3 regions of the Serratia sp. 25CWL12 genome follow, and region 2 is predicted to be linked to each of the others. Evidence: predicted binding sites of a transcription regulator. Region 2 holds the regulator's gene; each other region holds the start of a gene.
The links. The regulator PurR, encoded in region 2, represses purine synthesis genes. The targets are predictions, from matches to a motif close to CANGCAAACGTTTGCNTG.
Positions count from the first base shown of each region.

Region 1: the regulator PurR is predicted to act here: its motif matches at 1,728-1,745, upstream of cvpA (colicin V production protein).
Region 3: the regulator PurR is predicted to act here: its motif matches at 5,564-5,581, upstream of purT (formate-dependent phosphoribosylglycinamide formyltransferase).

Region 1 is NZ_CM147698.1:1,292,969-1,303,771, forward strand. Features, by position in the region: gene folC (bifunctional tetrahydrofolate synthase/dihydrofolate synthase) at 1-921, shown strand, start outside; gene dedD (cell division protein DedD) at 922-1,626, shown strand; gene cvpA (colicin V production protein) at 1,803-2,288, shown strand; gene purF (amidophosphoribosyltransferase) at 2,325-3,842, shown strand; gene ACX9GV_RS05655 (UbiX family flavin prenyltransferase) at 4,019-4,591, shown strand; gene ACX9GV_RS05660 (lysine/arginine/ornithine ABC transporter substrate-binding protein) at 4,897-5,679, shown strand; gene hisQ (histidine ABC transporter permease HisQ) at 5,919-6,605, shown strand; gene ACX9GV_RS05670 (ABC transporter permease) at 6,602-7,309, shown strand; gene hisP (histidine ABC transporter ATP-binding protein HisP) at 7,325-8,098, shown strand; gene ACX9GV_RS05680 (TIGR01777 family oxidoreductase) at 8,206-9,126, opposite strand; gene folX (dihydroneopterin triphosphate 2'-epimerase) at 9,195-9,578, opposite strand; gene ACX9GV_RS05690 (LysR family transcriptional regulator) at 9,751-10,695, opposite strand.
Region 2 is NZ_CM147698.1:2,028,027-2,038,829, forward strand. Features, by position in the region: gene ACX9GV_RS08825 (aldo/keto reductase) at 1-642, opposite strand, end outside; gene ACX9GV_RS08830 (DUF1289 domain-containing protein) at 820-1,059, opposite strand; gene nemA (N-ethylmaleimide reductase) at 1,183-2,280, shown strand; gene gloA (lactoylglutathione lyase) at 2,464-2,868, shown strand; gene rnt (ribonuclease T) at 3,123-3,809, shown strand; gene ACX9GV_RS08850 (Grx4 family monothiol glutaredoxin) at 3,881-4,228, opposite strand; gene ACX9GV_RS08855 (C40 family peptidase) at 4,688-5,503, shown strand; gene sodB (superoxide dismutase [Fe]) at 5,721-6,299, shown strand; gene cydH (cytochrome bd-I oxidase subunit CydH) at 6,576-6,665, opposite strand; gene purR (HTH-type transcriptional repressor PurR) at 7,354-8,379, shown strand; gene punR (DNA-binding transcriptional activator PunR) at 8,376-9,320, opposite strand; gene punC (purine nucleoside transporter PunC) at 9,450-10,655, shown strand; gene ACX9GV_RS08885 (riboflavin synthase subunit alpha) at 10,784-10,803, opposite strand, start outside.
Region 3 is NZ_CM147698.1:2,234,699-2,245,501, reverse strand. Features, by position in the region: gene sdaA (L-serine ammonia-lyase) at 1-406, opposite strand, end outside; gene ACX9GV_RS09835 (hypothetical protein) at 900-1,529, shown strand; gene ACX9GV_RS09830 (CoA pyrophosphatase) at 1,900-2,484, opposite strand; gene pabB (aminodeoxychorismate synthase component 1) at 2,481-3,854, opposite strand; gene ACX9GV_RS09820 (YoaH family protein) at 3,994-4,236, shown strand; gene purT (formate-dependent phosphoribosylglycinamide formyltransferase) at 4,329-5,507, opposite strand; gene dbpA (ATP-dependent RNA helicase DbpA) at 5,737-7,119, shown strand; gene ACX9GV_RS09805 (S9 family peptidase) at 7,288-9,321, shown strand; gene ACX9GV_RS09800 (hypothetical protein) at 9,431-9,559, opposite strand; gene pip (prolyl aminopeptidase) at 9,770-10,723, shown strand; gene ACX9GV_RS09790 (DNA polymerase III subunit theta) at 10,756-10,803, opposite strand, start outside.

The sequences.
Region 1 (10,803 bases), 740 kb from region 2:
CGCGGTGAAACCTCGTTGACCTATTTCGAATTTGGTACCCTGTCGGCATTATACCTGTTTAAACAAGCTAGACTTGATGTCGTCATCCTCGAAGTGGGGCTCGGCGGGCGTCTTGACGCCACCAACATTGTTGATGCTGACGTGGCGGTAGTGACCAGTATTGCGCTGGACCATACTGACTGGTTGGGGTGCGATCGTGAAAGTATTGGCCGTGAAAAAGCGGGTATTTTCCGTGGTGGCAAACCTGCTGTGGTCGGTGAACCGGATATGCCTCACAGTATTGGGCAAGTGGCTGAGGAGCTGGGGGCCCGCTTGTATCGCAGTGGTGACAACTGGGTGTTCAGTGAACAAGGGGAGCGTTGGCAGTGGCAAGGGGAGGGCACCAGCCTGACTGAGTTGCCGATGCCTAATGTGCCCTTGGCCAATGCGGCAACCGCGTTGGCTGCGTTATACTACTCAACATTAGACATTGATGAGAAAGCCATTTTCAGTGGCTTACAGCAGGCTACGCTGCCTGGGCGTTTTCAAACTGTACAGCACAACCCACGGGTGATCCTGGACGTGGCTCATAACCCGCATGCTGCAAGCTATCTGGCGCGTCAACTGGCAAAATTGCCACGTAACGGTGGCAAGGTTCGTGCGGTGGTGGGGATGCTATCGGACAAAGATATCGCCGCTACGTTGGCTTGCCTGAGTGAAGTAGTGGATATATGGTACTGCGCATCGTTGGATGGCCCAAGAGGGGCAAGTGCAGAACAACTGGCACAATATTTAGTGCAGCCACAACAGTTTGATGATGTTGAAACTGCCTGGCGCCAGGCTATGCAGCAAGCAGATATTCAAGATATTGTGATCGTCTGCGGCTCATTTCATACGGTAGCACCGGTGATGGCAGCTATAGACGAGGGGCGGGGAGTGTGAGTGGCAAGTAAATTTCAGAATCGACTGATTGGCACGGTGATTTTGGTCGCCTTAGGGGTCATCATTCTGCCGGGTTTGCTGGATGGCAAAAAAAGGCATTATGAAGATGAGTTTGCCGCTATTCCCCTGGTACCCAAACCCGGTGACTCCCATGAAGCTGACATGATCCCGCCAGCGTCACAACCATTACCTTCTCACCCCCCTGAAGGGGCGGGGGCATTGGTTGAACAGCAGGCAGCGGTAGAAGCGGCAGCCCAACAGGCCGCCAGACAAAATACTCAGCAGCAGCAATCGGCACCAGTTGTGGTGCCTCCGGCAACCAGTCAACCGATTCAACCCCCGGCGCAGCAGGAAACCAAGCCAGCAGAGGTGAAACCCAAGCCAGTGGTTGAACCGAAACCGGAAGTGAAGCCTGAAACCAAACCGCAGCCTAAACCTGCAACCGAAGAAAAAGCACCGGTGGGGCAGGCCTATGTGGTGCAGTTAGGTGCGTTGAAAAATGCCGCCAAGGTCAATGAAATTGTCGCTTCATTACGTTTGTCTGGCTACCGGGCCTATACCGTGCCTTCGACACCGGTTCAAGGGGTGATTACCCGGATCTATGTGGGGCCTGATGCATCGAAGCAGAAATTGCAGTCATCTTTGGCTGAACTCAATGCCATTAGTGGGTTGAGTGGTCAGGTGAAGCCGTACAGTGTTCGTTGATGGGGCTGAACGGTTCTCTGTTGGCGGCAAACACGGAAGGTGAATGGTATGGCGTTCAGTTTTTTTACCGTTTTATATTTTTAATGTGGCGGGAAATCCGCTACGCAAACGTTTTCTTTTTCTGTTAGAATTCGCCGCGAATGAGATGCAAGGGCGATTCATCATTGGAATAGTTCATGGTCTGGATTGATTACGTCATTATAGCGTTGATTGGATTTTCGGCTTTGGTCAGCCTGGTCCGAGGTTTTGTACGCGAAGCATTGTCACTTGTGACATGGGGATGTGCGTTTTTTATAGCCAGCCATTTTTACCCTTACCTTGCAGCCTATTTCACTCGTTTAGAAGATGAACTGGTGCGGAATGGCGTTGCGATAGCCCTATTATTTATCGCAACGTTGATTGTGGGCGCTATTGTTAACAACGTGATCGGTACATTGGTTGATAAGACCGGGTTATCGGGTACTGATCGCGTGTTAGGTGTCTGTTTTGGCGCATTGCGTGGCGTATTGATTGTGGCGGCGCTCCTGTTTTTTCTGGATACCTTCACCACCTTGTCACAAAGTGCGGATTGGAAACAGTCGCAATTTATCCCCTATTTCAAGCCCATCATCACTTGGTTCTTTGACTATCTGCAAAGCACGTCGAGTTTATTACCCCCCTAGTTACCGGGGCGGTAACGGCTTAGAGGAAAAGACAACATGTGCGGTATTGTTGGTATCGCCGGTTTTATGCCGGTAAACCAGTCTATTTATGATGCGTTGACAGTGCTTCAGCACCGTGGGCAGGATGCCGCTGGCATCGTAACGATTGATGCCTATAACGGGTTTCGTCTGCGTAAGGCCAATGGCCTGGTGAAAGATGTGTTTGAAGCACGTCATATGCAGCGTTTGCAGGGTAACATGGGCATTGGCCATGTGCGCTATCCTACTGCAGGCAGCTCCAGTGCTTCAGAAGCCCAACCATTCTATGTCAACTCGCCATTCGGTATTACGCTGGCACACAACGGCAATCTGACGAATGCCCATGAACTGCGCCAGAAACTGCTTGAAACTGGCCGCCGTCATATCAATACGACCTCCGACTCGGAGATCCTACTGAATGTGTTAGCCACTGAGCTTGACCGTTTCCAGCACACCCCGCTGGAAGCTGATAATATTTTTACTGCCATTGCGGCAATGCACCAGCAATTACGCGGTGCCTATGCCTGTGTGGCGATGATTATCGGTCATGGCCTGGTGGCATTCCGTGATCCTAATGGTATTCGCCCGCTGGTGATTGGCAAGCGGACATTGGATGATGGGCGCTGTGAATATATGGTGGCATCCGAGAGCGTGGCGCTGGATACATTAGGTTTTGAGTTCTTGCGTGACATTGCACCTGGTGAAGCGGTCTATGTCAGTGATCAGGGGCAGCTTGCCACCCGCCAGTGTGCCGAAGATCCTAAAAACCACCCCTGTTTGTTTGAGTATGTCTATTTTGCCCGTCCAGACTCGTTTATGGACAAAATCTCGGTCTACAGTGCGCGAGTGCGCATGGGGCAGAAGTTGGGTAAAAAGATTGCCCGCGAATGGGAAGATCTGGACATTGATGTGGTGATCCCAATCCCGGAAACATCTTGCGATATTGCGCTGGAAATTGCCCATATTCTGGGAAAACCTTATCGCCAGGGATTTGTTAAAAACCGTTATGTGGGCCGTACTTTTATCATGCCGGGTCAGCAAGTGCGCCGCCAGTCGGTACGTCGCAAGCTGAACGCCAACCGTGCTGAGTTTCGTGACAAGAACGTGTTATTGGTGGATGACTCCATCGTGCGTGGCACGACCTCAGAGCAGATTGTCGAGATGGCCCGTGATGCGGGAGCCAAACGGGTTTATTTGGCCTCTGCGGCCCCGGAAATCCGTTTCCCCAATGTCTATGGTATTGATATGCCGAGCGCCTCAGAGCTGATTGCTCATGGGCGTGAAGTGGATGAAATCCGCAAGATGATTGGTGCCGATGGGTTAATTTTCCAGGATCTGACTGATTTGATCGACGCGGTTCGGGAAGAGAACCCAGATATCACTCAGTTTGAATGCTCGGTGTTTGACGGTATTTATGTCACCAAAGATGTCGACCAAGGCTATCTGGAGTATCTGGAGACATTGCGCAATGATGATGCCAAAGCGTTGCGCGGCCAAACCGAAGCGGAAAATCTGGAAATGCACAATGAAGGCTAACCGCTAATCGGGCTGCTATATTCCGGTTCATTCAAGTTGCAGCCTATATTGCTGCAGCTTGAATGGCGATGCGGGTCTAGCATAGAGTTCACTCACCATCCCTTCTGCTGGGGGGCTGCAAAGTCTACCCCAATTCAGCTATGCTAGCGGCCTATCTCCAGGCAGAGACTCGTGTTATGAAAAAACTCATTGTCGGAATTTCTGGTGCCAGTGGCGCCATCTATGGTGTGCGTTTGCTGCAAGTTTTGCGCAGTGTGGAAGGGGTTGAGACCCATTTGGTGATGAGTCAAGCGGCGCGCCAGACGTTAGCACTGGAGACCTCGTTAAATCTGCGTGATGTACAAGCGCTGGCGGATGTGGTCTATGATTCGCGCGATATTGCCGCCAGCATCTCTTCGGGTTCTTTCAAAACCATGGGCATGGTGATCCTGCCTTGCTCAATCAAAACATTATCTGGCATCGTCAACAGCTATACGGATGGGTTATTGACCCGTGCTGCTGATGTGGTGCTGAAAGAACGGCGGCCTTTGGTCCTCTGCGTGCGTGAAACCCCCCTGCATCTTGGCCATCTGCGTTTAATGACTCAGGCAGCGGAGTTGGGGGCGGTGATTATGCCACCGGTGCCTGCCTTCTATCATCGCCCACAAACCCTTGACGATATTATCGATCAAACCGTGAACCGGGTTATCGACCAGTTTGATATTGAATTGCCGCAAGACCTGTTTACGCGCTGGCAAGGCGTTAATTAACAAATTTACAATTAAATCTATACATTTTTGCAGCGTTGCACTGATTTAGTGCCACCTATGCACCATAATAGTTCTGCTGCACCATGCTTTCATACGGGTGTTTACCCAAGGTGAGAAGGGCTAGACTCAAATAACGGTCTATTTCACCAACTGGGTCCTGTAAGATTCACGCCAGCGAATGGAATAGGTGCAGAGTCAATGGCTTATCGTGTTCTGTAACAAGAAATGGCATGATTGCTGCATCCTTGGTACCGGAAGAAGGTCACCTCTGTGTGGACATCGGAAAAATCTAATCGAGGAATATTATGAAAAATCTTGTTAAGGCTCTTCCCTTAGTGTTACTGCTGGGGGCGATGGGTAGTGCTTTGGCTGCTTTGCCCACGACAATAAAAATTGGTACTGACCCAACTTATGCTCCTTTTGAATCCAAAAATGCACAGGGTGAATTGGTGGGTTTTGATATCGATTTGGCCAAAGAGATGTGCAAACGGGCGAATATCCAGTGCACTTTTGTCGAGAGCGATTTTGATGCGCTTATCCCTTCACTGAAAGCGAAAAAAATTGACGCAATTCTCTCCTCACTCTCCATTACTGAAAAGCGCCAACAGGAAATCGCCTTTACCGACAAATTATTTGCCGCTAATTCACGCCTGATCGCACCGAAAGGTTCAACGATTTTACCCACCATAGAAGCACTGCAAGGCAAAAGTGTGGGGGTGTTACAAGGAACCACACAAGAGGCTTATGCTAACGCTTTTTGGCAGCCTAAAGGCATCACGGTGGTCCCTTATCAGAACCAGGATTTAGCCTATGCGGATTTAGCTTCCGGGCGTATTGATGCGGCGTTTCAGGATGAGGTGGCGGGGAGTTATGGCTTCCTTCAACAACCTATGGGTAAGGATTATGCCTTTGCGGGTGAGTCAGTCAAAGATGACAAATACTTTGGTGTCGGTACTGGTATGGGGCTACGCAAGGATGCAACTGAGTTGAAAGCAGCATTGGATAAGGCTTTTGCTGAAATGCGCCAAGATGGCACTTACGATAAATTGGCCAAGAAGTACTTTGATTTTGATATCTATGGTGGTTAATTCTCGTCCTGTCGCATGTTGAAGCCACTGGGTGAGCTTCAATAGGCTGGCATGATCTCGGGAACCGCCGACAAGCTGTGGCGGTTCTATACTCGTCATACTTCAAGCTGCTTGGGTGTTGGCTACGTCAGTTCGCACCAGTCACATAGTGGCCTATGCTCCTGGCGACTCTCGGACTTGCCGCCTACAAGCAATTCGAATTATTTAGAGTATAAGTCAATCAAAACAGGATAAAAGAAATGCTACAAGGCTATCCTCTATTGATCTTCGAGGGGGCTCTGGTGACACTGGAGCTGGCCCTCAGTTCCGTTCTGTTGGCGGTGGCGATCGGCTTGTTCGGTGCTGGCGGTAAGCTTTCGTCCAACCCTATCATCTCAACAATATTCGGTGCCTATACCACGCTGATCCGCGGAGTCCCTGACTTGGTGCTGATGCTGCTGATCTTTTATGGCTTGCAGATTGCCTTGAATAGCGTGACGGAGTCACTGGGTTTTACGCAGATCGATATAGACCCTTTAAGTGCCGGTATTATCACCTTGGGGTTTATCTACGGTGCCTATTTTACGGAAACTTTCCGTGGTGCCTTTCTGGCAGTACCGAGGGGGCAAATTGAGGCGGCCACGGCGTTTGGTCTTTCCAAAGGGCAAATTTTTCGCCGTATTCTGTTCCCGGCGATGATGCGTTTTGCGTTACCTGGCATTGGCAACAACTGGCAGGTGATCCTGAAGGCGACCGCATTGGTGTCGATCCTGGGTTTGAATGATCTGGTAAAAGCGACACAATTGGCAGGAAAAGGCACCTACCAGCCTTTTTTCTACGCCATTGTTGCTGGGGCGGTCTACCTGCTTTTCACCACCCTTTCTAATGGTGTTTTGCTGTGGCTTGAGCGGCGTTATTCACTGGGCGTCAAAAGGGTTGAGCTATGATCGACATCTTGCAACAGTATTGGCAACAACTACTGTGGACTGATGGCTACCGTTTTACTGGTGTGGCGGTGACGTTATGGTTGCTGATTTCATCGGTGGTGATGGGGGGGCTAATGGCTGTCCCGATGGCGGTGGCGCGAGTCTCTTCTGTTCGCTGGCTGAGTCTTCCCGTTTGGCTGTATACCTATGTGTTTCGCGGCACTCCGCTGTATGTACAACTACTGGTGTTTTATTCTGGGGTGTACAGCTTGGAGATGGTGCGTGGCACCGAACTGCTGAACGTATTCTTCCGCAGTGGGCTTAACTGCACCATTTTGGCACTGACACTGAATACTTGTGCCTATACCACCGAGATTTTTGCTGGGGCAATCCGTTCGGTACCCGAAGGTGAAATTGAAGCTGCCAAAGCCTATGGTTTTTCGCGCTTTAAACAGTATCGCTGCATTATTTTACCTTCAGCACTGCGTACCGCATTACCGGCATACAGCAATGAAGTGATTCTGATGCTGCACTCGACGGCATTAGCGTTTACCGCCACGGTACCGGATTTGTTGAAGATTGCGCGTGATATTAATGCGGCGACGTACCAACCCTTTTATGCCTTCGGCATCGCAGCAGCACTGTATTTGATTGTCTCTTACGTGTTGATCAGTCTGTTCCGTAAAGCGGAGAAGCGTTGGATGGCACATGTTACTCATCGATAAATGGCGGAAATAGTCATGTCTGAAAATAAATTAGCCGTCAGTGGATTATACAAACGTTATGGTGACCATGAGGTATTGAAAGGCGTTTCTCTGGCGGCGAACGCCGGGGATGTGATCAGTATTATTGGTTCATCTGGCTCGGGGAAGAGTACGTTTTTACGCTGCATTAATTTTCTGGAAAAACCCACCGAGGGAAGTATCAGACTAAACAATAAAGATATTTCCATGGTACGTGATCGTGATGGTCACTTAAAAGTTGCGGATAGTAAGCAACTGCAGTGGTTACGTACCCGGCTAACCATGGTATTCCAGCATTTTAACTTATGGAGCCATATGACCGTGTTAGAGAATGTCATGGAGGCTCCTATTCAGGTATTAGGCTTGAGTAAAGCGCAAGCTTTTGAGCGGGCAGTGCGCTATCTGGAGAAGGTCGGCATTGATGAACGCGCGCGGATTAAATATCCCGTCCACCTTTCTGGTGGTCAACAGCAACGGGTGTCGATTGCCCGGGCACTAGCGATGGAACCGGAAGTCTTATTGTTCGATGAACCGACTTCCGCCTTGGATCCTGAACTGGTGGGGGAGGTGTTGCGCATCATGCAAAAGCTGGCGGAGGAGGGGAAAACCATGGTGGTGGTGACCCATGAGATGGGTTTTGCACGCCATGTATCCAACCACGTTATTTTCTTGCATCAGGGCGTGATTGAAGAGCAAGGCTCACCAGACGAACTGTTCGATCATCCGAAAAGTGCCCGTTTACAGCAGTTCCTTTCCGGTTCACTGAAGTAAGCGCCGTGATGGTCATTATTTGAAGCTGGTGTTGGTTAAATGGGTCACCTTTTTGCTGGACCAAAACGTTGAATATTTTGGTCCAGCGACTTGCATGGAGTTGCTCTCTATAAACTCTGACGTTGTGACTGGCGATTAACCACATCATCCAGTGCCTGCTCCAACTCCATAAAGTGGAATTTGAAACCCGCCGCCTCCAATTTCCTTGGTATCGCTCGTTGCCCTTCGAGAACCAGTACTGAGGCCTCCCCCATCAGCAAGCGTATGGCAAATGCCGGGGTACGCAGAAAGGCGGGTCTAGCCAACACATTAGCCAAGATGGCGCTGAATTGCTCATTGTGCACTGGGTAAGGGGCCACCATATTAAATGGACCGGACAGTGAGGGATGATCTAACAGATAAATAATGGCATTGACCATGTCGTCAATATGGATCCAGGGCATATATTGGCGGCCATTACCTATTGGCCCACCCAAGCCTAAACGAAACAGGGGGATTAACTTTGCCAATGCGCCCCCTTTGGGGGCCAGTACAATACCGGTACGTAGCAAGCAGACTCGAGTGTGGCTACTTTGCGCCTGAAGTGCCAGGGCCTCCCAACGCTGGCAGAGTTGATGAGTAAACCCAGGCTGGGGTGGCTCATCTTCGGGCACTACCGATTGGCCTTGATCGCCATAATAGCCCACTGCGGAGCCAGAAATCAGTACCGTAGGGGGGAGGGAGCTGGCCTTGATCAAGCCCGCCAGCCGTTCAGTCAGTTCCCAGCGGCTACGGCACAGGCGCTCTTTTTGTGTTGCACTCCACCTTTTATCCGCAATGGGTTCTCCTGCCAGGTTGATCACCGCATCAAATCCATCCAGAGAACGTTGTTCATCCAGCGAAGACCAAAAGCTCACGGTATCACCGAATTTTTCCCGCGCTTTACTGATATTACGGGTCAATAAGGTGAGTTGATGCGAAAGATGCAGAAGCTGCCTGGTGAGGTGGCTACCGATCAATCCTGTTGCGCCGGTAATCAGGATCTTCATGGGCGGATCTCCCTGATAGGTATAAATAGGCTGTTATTCAGAGAGATAATTTATCTCTCTGAATCAGTTTAAGTATAGGAGGGCTCCCGGCAGTAACTCAAGGTCATCGAGACCGAGTCGGCATAACGCAGGGCCAACAATTTATCTATTTCCACTTCAGCATAGGTGACCCAAGGATGTTGTTTCACGATATCGAGCACATCTTGAGTTAATTTTTCCAATAAAGCGAAACGGTTATCTTCGATATGGCGAATGATCGATTTAGTGATCGTGCGGTAATTGAGAGCATCGGCAATATCTTCACTATGACGGGCTTTATCGGCTGGATAGCGAATCACCACATTAACCAGGATATCCTGGCGGTTGTTGATTTCTTCTTCCTTGATACCAATAAAAGTACGTAAGCGCAGGTTTTTAATACGGATAATGGCATCGTTTGGCGGAACAGGCATCGGAAGTCCTCTACAGGTCAGTATGTTGCTACCCAGCATAGATGGAAAATAAGGAAAGACAAAACATTGATCACTGTTACAAGCTAAACGGCGCTGTTTCAGCCGTGGTCGATACCCTTACGGCGGGTTAGGGCCCGCTAATAAAAGTTATCCAGAGCAAGAATGCAATAGTTTAAGAGCCCGAACCAAGCGCAGAACGATTTTCTGCTAATGCTAAGGCATGTTGTTGAATCGTCAGTCGCAACCAGCGGCGCAACCGATCATTATGTGTTCGCTCATGCCAGATCTGCATCATGTCGACACGCGGTAGTTCTAGGGGTAAAGGGTAAAGGCGCAATTCAGGATCGCGAGTCACTGCCTCTTCGCCCACTGAACGCAGACAGGTGAGCAATAAGTCACTGCCTCGGATTAAACGGCTTGGTGCAAGAAAACTGGAGAGCCCAGCAACGACGTTACGCGCGAGGCCTTGGCGTTGAAGATAACGATCAACCACCCCATTGAGATCACCAGTTAATGTTGTCAGAACATGCTCGCAGGCCAGATAAGTGTTCAGGTCGAGCCCATCCTGCAGCAAATGATGACCTGCCGCGGCGAGTACCACAAAATCCTCACTCAGCAAGCGTTGCTGATGAAACGTATCCGGCAGTTGATCGTAGAAACCGGCAATAGCCAGGTCACAGGTTCCCTTTTCGAGTTCTTCCCGTGGTAATAGGCCACGTGTGTTATGGGTGATCAGCACCAGATTGGGCGCCTCTTGTCGCACTATTGGCAACAAGCCTGGCATCATGATCTGCTCCATGTAATCGGTGGTATAGATGTGGATGCGCTCGGCGCGGGCAAGAAAATCACGACCTTCACATTGATCGTAAAACGTCTCAATATCCTCCACTAGCTTTTGCACCTGAACCGCAATTTGATGGGCACGTGGGGTAGGGGCCAGACCGCGTGGTGCCCTAACAAAAAGCGGATCGCCAAACTCATGGCGCAACTTACTGAGTTTATGGCTCATTGCGGGTTGGCTGAGAGACATGCGAACCGCCGCCATTGAGGCGTTACGCTCTTGATATAACACGTGGAAAAACAGCAGCAGATTGAGGTCTTTATTGAATATATTCATTTTTTGAATACCTGAAATGAAAGCTTTTAATTTTTAGAATTATAGCGACTCATCTATGCTTATATCCAGTTCACTGATTCAGGCGCAATAGCGCTCAATGGAGATAAA
Region 2 (10,803 bases):
CCCACCAAGGCATGACCAAGCCATCGGTTTTATCCGCAGTTGTTGACACTGATCCAATGTACCATCAAGAATGGCGGGCTGGTGCAGCGGTGAAATTTCTACCTGGTTAGTGACCAATGCAAATGGCAAACGTGACTGTAACAGGGAAAACTGCGCAGGAGTAAAATTGGATACGCCAAAATAGCGTACTTTGCCGCTTTTATGCAGAGCAACAAAGGCTTCTGCAACTTCATCGGCATCCATTAGCGGGTCCGGCCGATGGATCAACAGCAGGTCGAGATAATCAGTATGCAGATTAGACAGTGACTGCTCAGCACTGCGCACAATATGCTCGTGGGTGGTGATATAATGACCGATGGTATTGCCTGGCTTGTCCAGGGTCGCGATACCACATTTTGACACCATCTCCATTTTTTGACGCAATGAAGGTTTCAGTTTGATTGCCTGACCAAAAGCTTGTTCACAGGCATAACCACCATAAATATCCGCGTGATCGGTTGTCGTCACGCCTAATTCAAGATGCTGTTCAATAAACGCCAGCAACTGTTGTGCTGACATGCCCCACTCCATCAACCGCCAGTAACCACAAATCATGCTCGAAAACTCGGGCCCCTGCGGTGATAGCTTAATACGATCCAGCATAATTAACCTCGTGACACTATTTAACTTAGCGCCAGCATACACAAGCGAACTATAACTGGGAATCTCAAAATAACCCTATTGAAATAGGTGCTTCATCTATTACGAATCGGCTAATGAATCGCCGACTCAAAATGAATTGCTGGCTCAAAATGAATTCCTGTCTCAAAACAAGCTGTCTCAAAATAAGGAAGGCTGCTCGGGTGGGATTTCATCCGGCTGCTTTTGCGCACGTTGCAAGCGCAGATAACGCTGGCGGCATAGACGCAGCACTTCGCGTTTCTGTGTATCGTTCATTTTCATCCAGCCAAAACGTTCCTCGCGGCTACGCAAGCAGCCACGACAATAACCGCGCTCATCCGCCTGGCAAATGCCACGGCACGGGCTAGGGATGTCAAAAAACTCAAGTTGCTGTGCCACGCATCCTCCGGCGTTGTATCCTTAAGTTTTTCACCTTACCTCAAGACTGTAATTTGAAACAACTTAGGTATATAACGATAGTATTAACTTAAGCGCATGGGTTGGTCTATATAAGGATATATTATGAAGCTCGAAAAGCTATTCTCTCCGATTAAAGTGGGTCATCTCACATTACCTAACCGCATATTTATGGCACCGTTGACGCGTCTACGCAGCATTGAACCTGGTGACATTCCTACCTCCTTGATGGCGGAACATTATGCGCAGCGTGCCAGTTCGGGGCTATTGATCAGCGAAGCGACCCAAATCTCTTACCAGGGAAAGGGTTATGCCGGTGCACCTGGCATACACACGCCAGAACAAATCGCTGCATGGCGTAAAATCACCCAAGCCGTTCATGAAAAACAGGGCCATATTGCCGTACAGTTATGGCATGTGGGGCGTATTTCCCATAATAGCTTGCAGCCCAACCACCAAGCCCCTGTGGCCCCTTCGGCGATTAATGCTGAAACCCGCACTACGGTTCGTGATGAAACCGGTGCCTTGACACGTATACCGACTTCGACTCCACGGGCGCTAGAACCGTCTGAAATCCCACAGATAGTCAATGAGTTTCGTCAGGCAGCGGCCAATGCGCTTGACGCCGGTTTTGACTATATTGAGCTGCATGCGGCACACGGTTATTTATTACATCAGTTTATGTCCCCCGAGGCTAACCAGCGCACGGACCAATATGGCGGCACGATTGAAAATCGTACCCGCCTGACGCTGGCAGTGCTTGATGCCACCATCGCAGAGATCGGTGCTGACCATGTCGGTATTCGCATTTCACCACTGGGCCCATTCAACGGTCTGGATAATGGGGACGATCAAGAAGAAGCCGCGCTCTATCTAATTGAAGAGTTGAACAAGCGTCGCATTGCCTACCTGCATATTTCCGAGCCTGATTGGGCGGGTGGCAAACCCTTCTCGGTTGCTTTCCGTGATGCCATCCGTGCCCGTTTCAGTGGGGTGATTATCGGATCGGGTGGTTACACGGCAGAAAAAGCTGAAGTAATGATTGAGCAAGGTTTGGTCGATGCTGTCGCTTTTGGCCGCAGCTATATCTCAAACCCGGATCTAGTGGAACGTTTTAAGCAACGAGCCCCACTGAACGAACCGCAACCTGCTACCTTTTATGGCGGTGGTGCCGAAGGTTATACCGATTACCCAGTCCTATGACTCGGGGCCAGGGAAATTGACCGTCATAGCAATAAGTAAGCCAGCAGCAATTTCTTTTTTGTGACACCGTAACACTGATTATTGCTGTGGTCGTCTCGTTGAGTTGTCTTATAGGACAACGCTATACTGTTCTCCGCTTCAATACATTGCCGTTCACTACGGCCTATCTACTCAGAGGGAATTATGCGCCTACTTCATACCATGATACGCGTTGGTGATCTGCAACGCTCTATTGATTTTTATACCAAAGTATTGGGCATGCGTTTGCTGCGCACCAGCGAAAATGCCGAATATAAATACTCACTGGCGTTTGTTGGCTATACCGATGAAAAGGATGGCTCAGTAATCGAGCTCACTTATAACTGGGGAGTCGATAGCTATGACATGGGTTCCGCCTTTGGTCATCTGGCACTGGGCGTTGATGATGTGGCTGCTACCTGCGACATTATTCGCCAATCGGGAGGTAAAATCACTCGTGAAGCGGGCCCAGTAAAAGGGGGCACCACGGTGATTGCCTTCGTTGAAGATCCCGACGGTTACAAAATTGAACTGATCGAAAAAAAGTATGTGGGTCATGGTCTAGGCTAATCGACGTTTAGGGCGCTTTAGCGCGCCCTTGTTTATACCCGTCACCAATGAAACTGCAGGGTGTTGACTACACGCGTTCGCCCTAGTCACATAGTTATCTATGTTCCCAGGGAGTTATGAGCCTCATCCATGAGGTTCACCCTGCGGGCCAGCGCAAGCGCTGTTCAAAACGCACTGCGTTTTGTCCTGCAACACCATTGAACTTGGGTATATATCTGCTCTCTGCGCTGCATTAAGGGCATAAATTTGGCATAATGCGCGCTGTATTCGATCAAGATAAGAAACCGATGACCGAAAAAAATGATCTTAATGCCCTCAGTGGCCGTTTTCGTGGATTTTATCCCGTTGTTATTGATGTAGAAACTGCCGGATTTAACGCCAAGAGCGATGCGCTGCTGGAGATTGCCGCCGTCACCTTGAAAATGGATGAGCACGGTTGGTTACAACAAGATGAAGCGCTACATTTTCATATAGAACCGTTTGAAGGTGCCAACCTGCAACCGGAGGCGCTGGCTTTTAATGGCATTGACCCACATAACCCGCTGCGTGGGGCAGTGAGCGAATATGATGCGTTACACGCGATTTTTAAAGCGGTACGTAAAGGCATTAAAGACCAAGGGTGTAATCGCGCAATTATCGTCGCCCATAATGCCAACTTTGATCACAGCTTTCTGATGGCGGCAGCGGAACGTGCCAGCCTGAAACGTAACCCATTCCACCCGTTTGCCACCTTTGATACCGCCGCATTAAGTGGGTTGGTATTAGGGCAAACGGTTCTCGCTAAAGCCTGTATTACTGCGGGTATCGCGTTTGATAGCAGTCAGGCACACTCGGCGTTGTATGATACCGAGCAAACCGCCCTGCTATTCTGCGAATTGGTTAACCGCTGGAAACGCCTGGGCGGCTGGCCAATTACCGGGGACCTGACGGAAAAATCTTAAGCTCAGAGCAGGTTTGTTCCCTGCCTTTACACTCAGGCAGGGAATGATTACCACTTAATATCTGCTCACTGTTACGGCTGTATCTCTTGCTGATCTTTGTATTTTTCAGCCGTTTGTTTGATTAATGGTTGCAGTTCACCACGCTGATACATCTCAACAATGATATCGCAACCACCAATCAATTCACCGTCTACCCATAATTGTGGGAATGTTGGCCAGTTAGCATACTTAGGCAACTCTGCACGAATATCCGGGTTTTGCAGAATATCCACATAGGCAAAGCGTTCACCACAAGCGGAAAGTGCCTGCACAGCCTGAGCAGAAAAACCACAACTGGGTAATTTCGGCGAGCCTTTCATATACAATAGAATGGGATTAGTGGAGATTTGCTGCTGAATTTTTTCAATCGTGCTCATTATTGCTTCCTCAAGCTATACCATGGCGACAAATACATCATACGGATATTGTAGCGGTAGCAACAGACCAAGAAAACACTATCTTTTGCATGGGTATGCTCCCTCCTCCGCCCTATACTTAAGTGATTTGATTGATTTGACACAGTGCGATGAAGGTTAAATAGCATTTATGCCCGCCCTAATGTTAAGCCAAGGCGGTGAGACTTATCCCTATGGTAAATATTTTTTGACGATCTGTGATTAATGAATAATAATTTTCAATGCTACTGCTGAACGCAGTTTGTTCTTTCAATGTGCTATTTTTTGACCTGATAAAAAGTCATTAATGTTTTCTCACAAAATAAATCATTATTTATGAGATCAATAGCACGTTATATGGTTAACTTCGGGATTATTGTACTCGGATTTAGCAAGTACATTATTTATACATTTTCTGTTTGAGCCAAGGTTGGTAATATAGACATGCGGTTAATTACAACATTTTTAATGCTGCTATTCACACAACTGTTCTTTAACCTCGCCCATGCTGCGCCGCGGGCTGATGTTTCTGCTGAGCAACGCAAAAACCACGTTAAGCAAGCTCAGCCAAATGTTGGTAAGAAAAAGAAAGCCGATAAAACCAGCAAAAAAGCAAAGCTCTCCTCTCCACCAAAAGCAGTAAAAGCGTCATCCTCTGCAGTGAAGACCAGCAAGAAAACCAGCAGCCTGAAGTCAAAAACTAGCACCCGGAAAATCGCCGGTACTAAAGTGACCCCCAGCAAAAAAGGAAAAACAAAGGGATATGGCCGTCATCGTGAAGCCGGTAAGGCTACGGCAAAATTGCTGACACAGGAAAAAACACTAAAACTTAGCCCTGAGCACAAAAAACGTTTTCAGCGTGCCAAGCAAACCGCCGTCAGTAAGCTGATGGGACAAATGGGTAAACCTTATAAGTGGGGAGGCTCATCACCAGGTACAGGGTTCGATTGCAGTGGTTTGATCTATTACGCCTACAAAGACGTCGTCAAGATCAAAATGCCGCGGACTGCTAACGAAATGTTCCACTTACGTGATGCCGCCCCTGTCAAACGTAGTGAATTGGAAACAGGTGATCTGGTGTTTTTCCGTATCAATAATCGCGGCACTGCGGATCATGTTGGCGTCTATATCGGTAACGGTAAGTTTATCCAGTCGCCACGCACGGGTGAAGAGATCCAAATCACTCAGTTGAATAATGACTACTGGCAAAACCACTATATTGGTGCTCGCCGGGTGGTTACACCTAAAAACATCCGCTAATCCACCTTCGCTGGCTGAGTAGTTAAACTCAGCCTCTCCTTTTTTTCTCTTGTTATTTAGTTAGTTACTCAATTAGTACACATTGGATCTTTTATTCACTCGGAAAGTTGATAAGATTAACAACTATGAAATATCTATAACAATTCTGTGTTTCCTCTCTCCGCGGCTCTGACTGGCGCTAACGAGAGAGAACTCTGTATATAAAAAGGAGAAAGCAATGCCGTTTCAATTACCTGCACTACCGTATGAAAAAAATGCGCTTGAGCCTCATATTTCCGCTGAAACTCTGGAATACCACTATGGTAAACACCATAACACCTATGTGGTTAACCTGAATAACTTAGTGAAAGGTACCGAGTTCGAAGACAAAACCCTGGAAGAGATCGTCAAAACTTCCACCGCTGGTATCTTCAACAACGCCGCACAGGTATGGAACCACACCTTCTATTGGCACTGCCTGTCACCACAAGGCGGCAATGAGCCAACGGGTGCTGTTGCTGAAGCCATCAACAAATCTTTCGGTTCTTTCGCTGCATTTAAAGATCAATTCACCGATGCCGCAATAAAGAACTTCGGCTCCGGCTGGACCTGGCTGGTGAAAAAAGCTGATGGTTCACTGGCAATCGTCAGTACTTCCAATGCAGCAACCCCACTGACTGGCGCTGACAAGCCGTTATTGACGGTTGACGTTTGGGAACATGCTTATTATATCGACTATCGTAATGCACGCCCTAAATACCTGGAAAACTTCTGGGCATTGGTCAACTGGGCATTTGTAGCAGAAAACCTGGCTTAATCGCCGGCAATTGCTCAGAGAACAGTGACCTATCGAGCTGTTACTCATAAAGCTGTTACCAATAAATTAAGGCGCGGAATTTTTCCGCGCCTTAATTTATTGTACTCGTCATTAACATTGCGGTTGCTGACCGCCCAGCAACCTGAATATACCCGTCGCCAATCAAACTGCTGCGGTGTTGGCTACGCGCACTCACCCTAGTCACATAGTGGCCTATGCTCCTAGGGATTCACTTGCTTGCCGCCTAGCGGCATCTTGATTGAACTTGGGTATAAACTAATTCAATGCGGCAATAAGGCCGAACGCCACAATCATTACCAATGCACAACAGGTAGTAAACAATGACATCTTCAAATTGGTATCCATAAACGTCTCCCTCTCTATGATCTTCGTCGTACTGTAAGTGGTATGGTTCCTGGTTGCCCTGTCGTGACGTAGCTGCCTCAGTAACCGGGGGGTGCTTACTGATTTGCCCCGTTATGACTATTTATTGTTACTGCTCATTGCGACTACTCATTGCAACCGGAATAAACTCAGGTATGTGGTTACTCAAGCATAAGCGACGCAGCCAATACAGCAAATCATTTTTCCCACAGTTCGTGACTTATCTCTTGTTATCCCAGTAGTCTATGCCCCCATTACAATCTAAATGACGGCGTATCCGTTATGGCTCGAATAAACTTGATGTTAAATACATGATTAGCTCTTCCACTTTGCTGCAATATACGACAAAATCGCCCATTCATAACCGCATACCGGTGTAATGCCCTCCTGTTTAAGCGACTGACGAATTCAGTACTAAAAACTCAGTTTTCGCTTATCTAAATAGCTATGCCTCCAGGTGGGTATGATGCAGGTTAGCTGAGCGTTGAGCGCATGGATGCGCGATACGAGCCCCCACGGACGGGTTCACGGCGTGTCAGCGTTCCGCATCGTGCCCACAAGCCAGATGCTTAACGTGAAGCGACATCAGGTACGGTTATCTAGACAGGTAGGCAAACGATTAACATCATACCTGCATAATGGACATGTAGGTTTAGGAGTCATTTTTTACATGGCAACGATTAAAGATGTAGCCAAGCGCGCGGGCGTTTCCACAACGACCGTTTCACACGTTATTAATAAAACGCGTTTCGTCGCCGAAGAGACTAAGGTAGCCGTTTGGGCTGCGATTAAGGAGCTACATTATTCGCCCAGTGCAGTGGCCCGCAGTCTGAAGGTTAATCATACCAAATCGGTGGGTTTGCTGGCGACCTCCAGCGAGTCGCCCTACTTTGCCGAAGTGATCGAGGCAGTAGAAAACAGTTGCTATAGCCAAGGCTATACCTTGATCTTATGCAACTCTCACAACGATTTGGATAAGCAACGAGCCTATCTGTCGATGCTGGCGCAAAAACGCGTTGATGGCCTGCTAGTAATGTGCTCCGAATATCCAGAGCCTTTACTGGAAATGCTGGAAGATTACCGCAATATCCCTATGGTGGTTATGGATTGGGGCAGCGCACGCAAGGATTTTACTGATACCATTATTGATAATGCTTTTGCGGGCGGTTACCTGGCTGGCCGTTATCTTATCGAACGTGGGCACCGGGATATCGGCGCGATTCCTGGCCAACTTTCGCGTAATACCGGCGGTGGACGTCATCAGGGATTCCTCAAAGCGCTGCAGGAAGCACATATCGACATCCGTGAAGAGTGGATCGTTCAAGGTGATTTCGAGCCGGACTCTGGTTACCAAGCCATGCATGAGATCCTGTCGCAAAAGCAACACCCAACCGCCGTTTTCTGTGGCGGTGATATTATGGCGATGGGTGCCATCTGTGCTGCTGATGAACTGGGGTTGCGCGTACCACAAGATATTTCGGTGATCGGGTATGACAATGTGCGTAATGCTCGCTACTTTACCCCGGCACTGACCACTATCCATCAACCTAAAGAACGCTTGGGTGAAATGGCCTTCACCATCTTGCTGGACCGTATTACCAGCAAACGTGAACAATCCAAAGTAATCGAAATTCACCCAACCCTGATCGAACGCCGTTCTGTCGCCGATGGTCCTTTTATCGATTACCGTCGTTAATCGCTCACGCCGGGAAGCAGCAGACTTTCCGGCGACTTCTCGCTCAGCCATTCCTGATTAAGCGTTTCACTGTCACCCAGATAGTTGAGTAACCAAGACATGGCGGGTGACTGCGCTTTTTGCTGCCAGGTAAGGCAACAAGCACTCGGGGGAAAGGGTTCACGCAGTTGTAACTCCACCAACTCTCCGCTTTGTACCAACGGTAATACCCGGTGGGCTGGCGCCATCCCCACACACAAGCCACTACAAAGGCAATCTACCGCAGAAACCCAATCAGGCACCATTAAGCGCCGTTGGTTATCCAGCGACCAAGTTACCCGTTTGGGTAAATTACGTGATGTATCCTCTAACACCAGCGAAGGGTAAGCGCGTAATTGCTCATCACTGAGGGGGCCTTTCATCGCCGCCAAAGGATGACTGGCGCTGACCACACAAAGCCAATTGATAAAGCCCATATCACGGAATGCATAACCCCCCCCTACGGGCACAGCGCGTGTCGCACCGATAGCCATATCCACACGGCCATCAACCAAGGCATCCCATACTCCATTAAACACCTCTGGCTGCAGCACCAATTCCATATCAGGAAAATGGTGATAAAAATCCAGTAATAGCTGGCGGCTACGCTGTGGCTTTACAATCAAATCAACCGCAATTCTTAACTGACCACGCCAACCATTAGCAACCTGCTGGCACTGTCGACGCGCATCAAGCATTTTTTTGATAACAACTCGCGCCTCTTTAATAAACAGTGAGCCCGCAGGTGTTAATTCCACATTACGGTGATGGCGCACAAAGAGAGGGACCGCCAACCATTGTTCCAGTTGCCGCACGGTATAGCTCACCGCCGAAGGAACACGATGTAATTCCTGTGCTGCTGCGCTGAAACTCCCGGTACGTGCTACCGCATCAACGACATCTAACGAGTATTCAGACCACATAGTGATATTCTGCCTTCAAATTTTTTAATAGCACCTTGCAAATAATACCGTTTCACAACTAGAGATCCAGCCGTATACACTTGCCGCCGCTAAAAAAATCTGCGTAACATAATTTTAACGAGAAATACCATGCGAAATTTTGGATTTATGTTTTATCTTGCTGGCCTAAGCATGTTGGGGTACCTGGCTACCGACATGTATCTGCCGGCATTTGGTGCTATGCAACAGGAGTTGCAGATTTCCCCTGGGGCCATCAGTGCCAGTTTGAGTATTTTCCTGGCCGGGTTTGCCTTTGCTCAACTGCTGTGGGGGCCCTTGTCAGATCGCCTGGGGCGTAAACCGGTGCTCTTGGTTGGCCTAGTGCTATTCGCCTTCGGTTGCCTGGGTATGTTATGGGTGGAAAACGCAGTCCAACTGTGGTCACTGCGCTTTCTTCAAGCCATTGGGGTCTGTTCTGCAGCAGTCACCTGGCAAGCCATCGTGGTGGATCGCTACCGCGACGGTAAGGTCAACCGTGTTTTTGCCGCTATCATGCCGCTGGTCGCCCTCTCCCCTGCATTAGCACCACTCTGCGGTGCCTGGTTACTTAATCATATGGGCTGGCGCGCCATCTTTATTGTATTACTTTCCATCACATTATTATTGCTTATTCCTACCCTATTACTGAACGATCACAGCCGGTTGGTACCCTCTACTGACAAACAACCCGGCAGCAGTTTCTATCAGATTTTAAAATCCCCGCGATTTAGCGGCAACGTGATGATTTTTGCTGCCTGTTCCGCCAGCTTTTTTGCTTGGCTGACTGGCTCACCATTTATTCTTGGTGATATGGGGTATAGCCCAAATGATATTGGCCTGAGCTATGTTCCACAGACTCTGGCTTTTTTGCTGGGTGGATACAGTTGCCGCAGTGCCTTGAGTCGTATTTCCGGTAATCTCTTGTTGCCTTGGCTGCTGCTCGCCTATGGCTTCAGTATCTTGGCTTTATATTTACTGGCAACATTAACGGAACCGACGTTAACCACTCTGCTGATCCCATTCTGCTTTATGGCCTTAGTTAACGGTGCCAGCTACCCTATTCTGGTCAGTAATGCGCTCATGCCGTTCCCTGAAAGCAGTGGTAAAGCCGCCGCATTGCAAAATACCATCCAATTGGGGCTATGTTTTGTTTCCAGTTTGCTGGTCTCGGCATTTATTAGCCAACCGTTGGTAGCAACCGTCACCATCATGCTCACTACGGTATTTTTGGTCGCTTTGGGCTATGCGATCCAACTTTATGGCGTCAATGAAAAACAGCGGCGTTTACAACAAGAAAGTGCAGACTCAGTCTCATGATGATATGACTTTTGCCGAGCGCGATAAGCTATGGCGGCAAGTGTTTAGTGTCAAAGGCACCAAACACTTTGTAGGTCGAATAGTCGCAGCCCGGCCAAACCAGGGCTGCTTTAATCACTCTTAGGCTTTTACTGGGCTACTGTATTCG
Region 3 (10,803 bases), 210 kb from region 2:
GGTCGCCAGCAAAGGCGTGGAACTGCAGACCGTTTTCATGCAGTGGCAGGTTGTCACTACGGAACACCATGCCACTGTCCTGCGGGAAGTCCACTTCATGCAAACCGTTGGCCAGCATCAGGCGTTGGCGCTGCTTAACGTCCTGAACAAAACCGGGGATGCTATCAATATCGACAGTGTCCGGTTGGTTACCCGCCAGGCCAAGCAGAATGGCAATATCGGTATGGTGACCTTTGCCCGTTAACGAAAGTGAGCCATAAACATCAACGGCGATACGTGTCACCGTGGCCATCAAGCCATGCTTAACCAGCTCGTCAACAAACTGTTTGCCGGCTTTCATTGGCCCGACGGTGTGAGAACTGGATGGACCGATGCCGATCTTGAACATGTCGAAAATGCTAATCATGTTAAAACTCCTTATAGAGGCCTATTGTTATGGTTATTTTGGTCAATTGCTATCATATGTGACTGTCCAGATCTGATTTTAATAGCATTTTGTTATTCATTTGACTGATTTTTTCCTATTAAATTCTTTAATCTTTTAAAGTCTCACCTAATCCTACATTTTACTGTAGGTCAAAATGTAGCTTGTAAGCTTTTATCGATAATGAATGTTATTAACAGTGACACTGCAGGGAGCCAGCAAGGTGGGAAGCACAGAGAAAAAACCACTATCAACCAAAGTCATTGAAGCCTGGTCACAAACACAAAGCTGACACCGGCGAAAATCGAACTTTTCACTCGCTCCGACCGGTGATAATCTGCGCCGTCGAGGATAATCTGCGCCTTCTGATCCGCCGGGTAAGTATCACGGATAGCGATGAAGAATCAGCCGATAGATTGTAATCGACTGACTGGACTATATACTGCGAACAATGAAAAATTAAGGAATAAACATAATGGAACTGATTAAAAAGATGAAGAAATTCGCCTTGTTTACATTGATTTTTTTTATGTCAGTCTCATGTGACACCAGAGCAAGAGTGGACCTGTCAGAGTTAAAAATTGGTGCTAAGTTGGATGACTCAATCATTCAAAATACACTAAAGGAAATTGATTTGGACCAAGATACGGGGTTTCCTTACTATAGCACATCTAAGAAAGTCGAAAACTATCGTTTAGGGAGTATCAAATTTTCATTAGATTACCCCAAAGAGAAGCCATACATGAAGAGTGAGATAGGCTTTTTGGTAAATAATCAACAAGATAATATATTGCAAGGGTATTATATATTTACCCGTAGCTGTGAGGAAAGTAAATTAATACCGCAGGTGTTAAAACAGAAATATGGTGACCCTATTGTTGTGCGAGAGGCTACCGATACTTGGCACTATTCCGCTTATTATTGGGAAAGTACGGCTGATGGCTTGGATATATTATTAGCGCCAACTAAGCAGAAGTTTAATTTTGAAGGTAAAGAATATGACTGCCCTTCTACTCGTTTGTATGTGATAAAGTCTGGGTTGCGTTTTGGAAATATGGGTGATAGGGAAACAGTATTGTTTAGTTTTAGAAAAAGACATGACTAATAATCAAAATGCCACCGGGTTACTGGCTTTATTGAATAAATCGGACTTCTGACTGCAAGCAGGATCAGAACACCTGATTCCTGATCCTGCAGCGGTATCTGTGGCAAAGGAAAATAAAATTGATGCTGATAGTCTCTAGGCTTTGTGACAGTGGCAATTTCAAATGAATAAAGATTAGCCAGGTGCATCTGTGGGTAGTTGCTAAACTTGTAATGATTGATAACATGATGAAAATCAATAAGTTAATTAAACGTAGGCTAAGGTTGAACTTTTAGTTAAATGGAATAAAAATAACACATAAATCATGGGTATAACTATTTTGGTCAAAAACGATCGGCTAAGTTGATCGCATAAGTTGATCGCAGTGCTTTTACATGCGGACCTGTTGGGCCAGACGGCGAATAATGGCGGCAGTAAGCCCCCAGATAAATTGGCTGTGATACCAAGAGAGATAAACCCGATGCGGGTGGCCTCCGCGCTGAATATCCAATGGATAATAACGCGAAAGCATCAGCGCCTGCTGGAGTGGCATTTCAAACACTGTGGCGACTTCATCTTGATTGGCGTGAAATTGGATATCAGGCGGTAGCAGGCCGATAACCGGGGTGACTTGAAAACCGGTACTACTATCAAGCGGTGCCAACTGACCGAGTATTTGTACTTTGTGCGGGGGAATAGCCACTTCTTCTTCCGCTTCACGTAATGCGGTGATAATCGGCGAGTGGTCGTCAATATCGGTTTTGCCCCCAGGGAAGGCGACCTGGCCTGCATGTTTACGCAAGGTATCAGCCCGACGAGTGAGTAACAACGTGGGTTCTGGCCGGCGAATAATCGGGATCAGTACGGCGGCGGGGCGTACCTGTTGATACCGTGATGACGCCTGTTCCTCCGGCAGTTGTAACTGAAAGCGGCGAATAAAATCAGCCAGTTGCAGCTGATTATCCTGATAGCTCATGAAACGGTAAACTCCCCCAGCAGTGGCAAGATACGGCCTACTTTATCAAAGGTTTCCTGATATTCCGCCTGCTCCTGGCTATCAGCAACAATACCGCCACCCGCAGAGCAGAATAGGCGGCCATGTTCAGTGAACAGTGTGCGAATGGTAATATTACTGTCCATGGTGCCACAGAAACTAATATAGCCAATACTGCCACAATAGGCATTGCGGCGTTGTGGTTCCAGCTCTTCAATGATCTCCATGGCGCGCACTTTTGGCGCACCGGTGATAGACCCCCCTGGGAAGCAGGCGCGCAGTAACTCGCTGGCGGAAGTGGTCTCCGGTAAGGTGGCGGTGATGGTACTGACCAGATGGTGCACCGCTGGGAAGGGTTCTACCACGAACAGTTCAGGGACCCGTACCGTACCGGGTTGAGCTACGCGGCCGATATCATTACGCAGCAGATCAACGATCATCAGGTTTTCTGCCCGATCTTTGGCGGAGTTAGCCAACATTTGTCTCTGCTCCGCGTCCTGTGCGGCATCTGCCAGGCGTGGCAGGGTGCCTTTGATAGGGCGGGTCTGGATTTGCTGGTTGGCCAACCACAGAAAGCGTTCCGGTGACACGCTGAGCACTGCATTTTGCGGCAAACGCAGAAAAGCCGAGAAGGGCGCGCGGTTGCTAGCACTTAACTGGCAGAAAGCTTGCCACTCATCCCCTTGATAAGGGGCGGAAAAGCGTTGCGTCAGATTGATCTGATAACAATCACCACTCAGCAGATAAGCCTGGATGCGGCGAAACTTTTCACCATATTGCTGACGCGTCATATTGGCTTGCCAATGCCCGGTCAAGGAGAACGGCTCGGTAGCGTAACCGGGCTGCTGACTGAGCCACTGCCAACGCTGTTCCACATCACCATAGCTGAGCAGGGTCAATTTTTGCTGATGATGATCGGCGATTAAGGCCCAGTCATAAATACCTACCGCCATATCTGGCAAGGTGATATCCGCCTGTGCCCGTTGTGGCAGTGTTTCGATACGTCGCCCCAAATCGTAACCGAATAGCCCTAAGGCTCCACCTTGAAACGGTAGCTCGCTATTCGCCGAGACAGTTATGCCCAGAGCATCGAGCTGCTGTTGCAGCAGTTTAAACGGGTCTTCTGGTGAGCAAATAGTGCCGTTTGGCTGCTGGATCTGGGTCACTGCACCCTGCGTGGTTAATGTCACCTGCGGGTCGGCCACCAAAATATCAAAACGGTTATGTGAGTGTTCGGCAAACCCGGAGTGAAGCAACATTGCCCATGGCTGTTGTGCTAATGGTGCAAACAGCGCTAGCAACGTTTCGCGGTGATAGGGCAACGATTTAAGATTAGGGGTGCTGACACTCATGGTATTCACTTTATCTGGCTAGTGGAAACGGTGTTATGGGTTAAGGTTGAGAACTAAATTCAGGCAAATGGCTGTTGGACTGCATCTTGTCTCAACTTGGGTATATAATCCATACCTATATTTTACTGGGGAGCAGCAGATGTTCGCAGGAATGCCATCTTTAAGTCACCAACAGCAGCAAGAAGCGGCTGAACGAATCCATGACCTGATGGAGCAAGGTATGAGCAGTGGCGAAGCCATTGCCATCGTGGCGCAAGAAATCCGCGAAGCCCATAAAGATGACCGGGTTACCCATATGTTTGATGATGAACCGGATCAGCCAACAGTCAGTGACTATCTTGAAGAAGATGATGATACTGGCGAGGAGCATGACGACGATTAAATGGTCGTGATTTAATGGCATTGGGGGCGGTATCCCGCCCCCAAATATCCCCGCATTATTCAAACCAAAGCCCAGGGGATAGTGATCACCACTTACGGTAATACTTTGATTTCCGCCGCTGCCTGTTTCGCTAGGGCTATTGCTTGTTCAATCTCAGGTGCCGTGGCCAGTGCCACCCCCAGGCGACGTGTGCCGTTGATTTCCGGCTTACCGAATAATCGCACCTGGTTGTAACCGCTGAGTGCGCGATTCAAACCCGTGAAACGGACATTATTGCTATTAAGCTCCGGTAGAATTACGGCCGAAGCTGAAGGCCCGAACTGCCGGATGGTGTTAATCGGCAAGCCAAGGAAAGCTCGGACGTGCAGTGCAAACTCTGAAAGATCCTGCGAAATAAGCGTGACCATGCCGGTATCATGTGGGCGAGGGGAAACCTCACTAAAAATCACCTCATCACCACAAACAAACAGCTCAACGCCAAACAGACCAAAGCCACCTAAGGCCCGCACGATATTCTCGGCGATGGCTTGGGCACGACTCAAGGCCAGTGGAGACATTTGCTGAGGTTGCCAAGATTCCCGGTAGTCCCCCTCTTCCTGACGGTGGCCAATGGGGGCGCAGAAGTAGATGCCATCAATGGCATTAATGGTCAACAAGGTGATTTCGAAATCAAAGGTGACCAGCCCTTCAACAATCACCCGCCCACCACCAGCGCGGCCGCCTTGTTGCGCATACTCCCAGGCTGCACTCAATTGTTGTTGATCACGAATCAGCGTTTGCCCTTTGCCGGATGAGCTCATCACGGGTTTGACGATGCAGGGGTAACCTATTTCCGAGACCGCCTGCTGGAATTCTTCTTCATTACTGGCAAAACGGTAGCTGGAGGTTGGCAGGTTAAGGGTTTCGGCCGCCAAGCGACGGATACCTTCACGGTTCATGGTGAGGCGAGTGGCCTCGGCACAGGGCACCACGCGATGGCCAAGCTGTTCCAGTTCAACCAGCATATTGGTGGCGATAGCTTCAATTTCGGGCACGATGTAATCGGGACGCTCTTGCTCGATCACCGCTTTCAATGCTTCTCCATCCAGCATATTAATAACATGACTGCGGTGTGCCACATGCATTGCGGGTGCGTTGGGGTAACGATCAACCGCGATTACTTCCAATCCTAAACGTTGGCATTCAATGGCCACCTCTTTGCCTAACTCGCCAGAACCGAGCAACATCACACGGGTGGCCGCAGGGCACAGGGCAGTTCCAATTGTTAACATAGTTTGGTACCTGGTTTTCTGTTGGGATTAATGGGAGTTGGAGCGCTGTCAGTATATACGAAAACGATTGCAAACCTGGTCTGAGCACACAACTGGCGATTTTGCACTGTCACGGAGAGATAACCCAGGGTATCAATCTGGAAATGACCTTAAATCTGTTATCATTAATACTCGAACCGCTGCTGACCATCACAGCGCCGCTTTTTCACTGACTATAAGAGTTATTGCCGTGAGCACAGCTTCCTTTTCTTCCTTGCCATTACCCGCCGAACAGTTAGCCAACCTAAATGAACTGGGGTATGCCGAAATGACGCCGGTACAGGCCGCAGCCTTGCCCGCCATCCTGCAAGGGCAGGATGTACGCGCCCAAGCCAAAACGGGCAGCGGTAAAACGGCTGCATTTGGTATTGGGGTGCTGGATAAAATCAATATTCCGCTGGTGGCGACGCAGGCGCTGATCTTATGCCCGACGCGTGAGTTGGCCGACCAGGTCAGTAAAGAGTTGCGCCGCCTGGCCCGTTTTGCACAGAACATCAAAATATTGACCTTGTGCGGCGGCCAACCGCTGGGGCCACAGTTGGATTCGTTGGTTCACGCGCCGCATATTGTGGTGGGGACACCGGGGCGGGTGCAGGAGCATTTGCGCAAGAAAACCCTGATACTGGATGCCATGCAGGTGCTGGTGTTGGATGAAGCGGACCGCATGCTGGATATGGGGTTTGCCGACGAAATTGATCAAGTGATCAGCTACACCCCAGCGTCACGGCAAACACTGCTGTTTTCTGCCACTTACCCGTTAGGCATTGAGCGAATCAGTGCCCGGGTGCAACGCACGCCATTCGACGTAGTGGTGGACGAGAGCGAGGAACTCACCAGCATTGAGCAACGTTTTTACGAAACCACCCGTGACCAACGGCTGGCACACTTGGTTGCGGTAATCCGCCACTATCAACCCGCCTCTTGCGTGGTGTTCTGCAATACCAAACGGGATTGCCAGAGCGTCTACGAGGCGCTTGATGCCTATAATATCAATGCATTGGCACTGCATGGTGACTTGGAGCAGCGCGACAGAGACCAAGTGTTGGTGCGTTTTGCCAACCGCAGTTGCCGGGTATTGGTAGCGACGGATGTGGCTGCCCGTGGTCTGGATATAAAAGAACTGGAACTGGTGGTTAACTACGAACTGTCATTTGACCCCGAGGTGCATGTTCACCGTATTGGCCGTACTGGCCGGGCAGGCTTAAGTGGCCAGGCGATTAGCCTGTGTACCCCGCAGGAAATGGTGCGAGTGCATGCCCTTGAGGAGTTTTTGTCCATGGCGGTCACCTGGGGCCAGGTGTCAGAGTTAAAGGGTGCTGCTGACGCGGCCCTTGAAGCGGAAATGGTCACCTTGTGCATTGATGGTGGGCGCAAAGCCAAAATCCGCCCGGGTGATATTCTTGGCGCGTTAACTGGGGATGCCGGTTTAACTGCCGCAGAAGTGGGCAAGATTGACCTGTTCCCGGTGCACGCTTATGTGGCCATCCGCAAGGCCAGTGCCCGCAAAGCGTTACAACAACTGCAGCAGGGGAAAATCAAAGGTAAAAGCTGCAAAGTGCGGTTGTTGAAATAGGCGCCGGGTTGGCATGATAAGCGCTATATACACAAGTACAATCAAGTTACAGGTAGGCGGCAATCGAATGAATCCCTAGGAGCATAGATAACTATGTGACTAGGGTGAATGAGAGCAGCCAACAACGCTGTAGCTTGATTGGCGAAGAGTATGCGGGATGATTAAACAATGATAACACCACCAAAAGCACAAAAACGGCCTTACCCCATTACGGTCCATGGCGACACCCGCGTGGATAATTATTACTGGTTACGTGACGACCAACGGGAAGATGCTGAGGTTTTGGACTATCTGCAGGCTGAAAACGCCTATACCGCCGCACAGCTAAAACCGCAGCAAGCCCTGCGTGAAACGCTGTACCAAGAAATGGTGGCGCGAATTCCGCAGCAGGAACACTCCGTACCCTACGTAAAACGCGGTTTCCGCTACCAGACCCGCTATGAGCCTGGCAATGAATATGCGGTTTATCTGCGTCAGCCAGAGGCCACTAGCGAGCACTGGGAGACCTTGTTAGACGGCAACCAGCGGGCGGTAGGCCACGATTTTTATACCCTGGGTGGCTTGGAAGTCAGCCCGGACAATCAACGCCTGGCGGTGGCGGAGGATTTTTTATCACGGCGACAATACGACATCCGCTTTAAACTGCTGAGTAACGCTAGCTGGGCAGAAGAGGTGTTAGCGAATACCGCAGGCAATTTTGAGTGGGCCAATGATTCAACCAGCGTGTTTTATGTGCGTAACCATGGGCAAACACTGCGCTCTTATCAGGTCTATCGCCATATTATCGGCACGGATCCGCAGCAAGATGTTCTGGTCTATGAAGAGTTGGACGATACCTTCGACGTCAGCCTAGGGAAAACCACCTCTGAACGTTATATCCTGATCTACATCAACAGCACCACCACCTCAGAAGTTTTGTTGCTGGATGCCGATTGCGCCGACGCGCCGCCGCAGATGTTTGTCGCTCGCCGTAAAGATCATGAATATGCCGTTGATCATTACCACCACCATTTTTATATTCGCTCCAATAAACAGGGCAAAAATTTTGGCCTTTATCAGAGCGATGTTCCTGCAGAGGATACCTGGCAGACGCTGATTGCCCCACGTGTTGAAGTAATGCTTGAAGGGTTCAGTCTATTCCGCGACTGGCTGGTGGTGGAGGAACGTACGGCGGGGTTAACGCAGTTGCGGCAAATCCATTGGCACAGTGGTGAAGATAAACCCATCACCTTTGACGATCCCGCTTACATGACTTGGTTAGAGTACAACCCCGATCCTGAAACAGCGCTGCTACGTTATGGTTATTCCTCTATGACCACACCCACCACCATTTATCAGTTGGACTTGGATAGTGGTCAGCGGCAGCAGTTAAAACAGCAGGAAGTGAAAAATTTCACCGCGCAAGATTACCGCAGTGAGCGACTGTGGGTGACGGTGCGTGATGGGGTAGCCGTACCGGTATCATTGGTTTACCGTGCTGATCGTTTTACCCATGGGGCAAACCCGTTGCTGGTGTATGGCTACGGCTCTTACGGTTACAGTATCGACCCGACATTCAGTGCCAGCCGTTTAAGCTTGCTGGATCGTGGTTTTGTCTTTGCGTTGGCACATATCCGTGGTGGTGCGGAGTTAGGCCAGTGCTGGTATGAAGATGGCAAACTGTTTAACAAGAAAAACACCTTCAACGATTTTATTGATGTCACCAAAAACCTGGTAGAACGGGGATATGGCGATGCTAAGCAAGTGTTTGCCATGGGGGGCAGTGCAGGGGGATTGTTGATGGGGGCGGTGGTCAACCAGGAACCGCAACTGTTTAACGGGGTCGTTGCCCAAGTGCCGTTTGTGGATGTGGTGACCACCATGCTGGATGACACCATCCCATTAACCACCGGCGAATACGATGAATGGGGTAACCCCAACGACAAGGCCTATTACGACACAATGTTGCAATATAGCCCTTATGACCAGGTTAAAGCCCAGGATTATCCCGCTATGTTGATCACCACCGGGTTGCATGATTCCCAAGTGCAGTATTGGGAACCGGTGAAATGGGTGGCGAAACTGCGTGAATTAAAAACCGACGATCATCAACTGTTACTGTACACCGATATGGATGCTGGCCATGGCGGCAAGTCTGGGCGCTTTAAAGCCTACGAGGATATTGCGTTGGAGTACGCCTTTATTATTTCGTTAGCAGAATAGATATACTGATAGCCGTTGCCATTGATGCCGCAGTAATAATGGCTGCTGTTTAATGGCGACGGCTACATTTTCTCTTCAGCTTAATAAAGCGTTAATACTCGATGGGGGATTACTGGTGAATCAGGAATTGATCACCCGATGGGCTCCCTTTTTTGGCACGTTTATCAGCACGTTTTTCGGCAGGTGTTTTCACCGGTTTTTTCTTCGCATTTTTCTTGCTATCCAATCCCTTACTCATGATGGCCTCTCTAATACCTTATGATTGGGTGGGTTGCTATGCCATTAACCCCCTTACCACCAGTAGAAGCAAGCATTAAAAAAATAAAAAATACAACGTGTTGTTAATCCACTGGTTATACTTTATCAAAATGTTCAAAACAAAGTGGTGGTTATATTTTGCGCCACTTCGGTTTTGATAAAAGCAGACATATCACGAGATGGAAATAGCATGGAACAATTGCGCGGTTTATATCCACCATTAGCAGCGTATGACAGCGGTTGGTTAGATACGGGTGATGGGCACCGAATCTATTGGGAATTGAGTGGTAATCCACAGGGTAAACCGGCACTGTTTCTTCATGGTGGGCCCGGTGGCGGCATTTCACCCAGCCATCGGCAACTATTTGATCCACAACGCTATAACGTGTTGCTATTTGATCAGCGCGGTTGTGGCCGTTCTAAGCCCCATGCCAGCCTGGAAAATAACACCACTTGGCACCTGGTGGACGATATAGAAAGATTGCGCCAAATGGTGGGCATCGACCAATGGCTGGTGTTGGGGGGCTCTTGGGGTGCCACCTTGGCCCTGGCTTATGCGCAAACATACCCGCAACAGGTCAGTGAAATGGTATTACGCGGTGTTTTCACCCTGCGTCAACAGGAACTGAATTGGTATTATCAGGATGGTGCGTCACATATCTTCCCGGATAAATGGGCGCAGGTATTGTCTATCTTATCAGAGGAAGAGCGTAAAGATGTGATTGCGGCTTACCGACAGCGCTTGACCTCATCGGACCGCCAGATACAGCTCGAAGCAGCCAAATTGTGGAGCCTGTGGGAGGGGGAAACCGTGACACTGTTACCCAGCAGTACGGCGGCTACTTTTGGTGAAGATGAGTTTGCCTTGGCGTTTGCCCGCATTGAAAACCATTACTTTACCCATCAGGGATTTCTCACCAGTGATGACCAGTTACTGAAAAATGTCCCACTGATCCGCCATATTCCTGCGGTGATTATTCATGGGCGCTACGATATGGTCTGCCGGTTACAAAACGCTTGGGATCTGGCGCAGGCTTGGCCGGAAGCGCAACTGCAAATTGTTGAAGGGGCAGGGCATTCCACCAATGAACCGGGTATCCAGCACCATGTGATCCTGGCGACCGACCATTTTGCTGGCAAATAACCGCCAGCAAGCCATCATTATGGTTAGCGCGGTTATTTCACTTTGGGTTCGTAAGGCAGACGAGAGAATTTATGTGATTC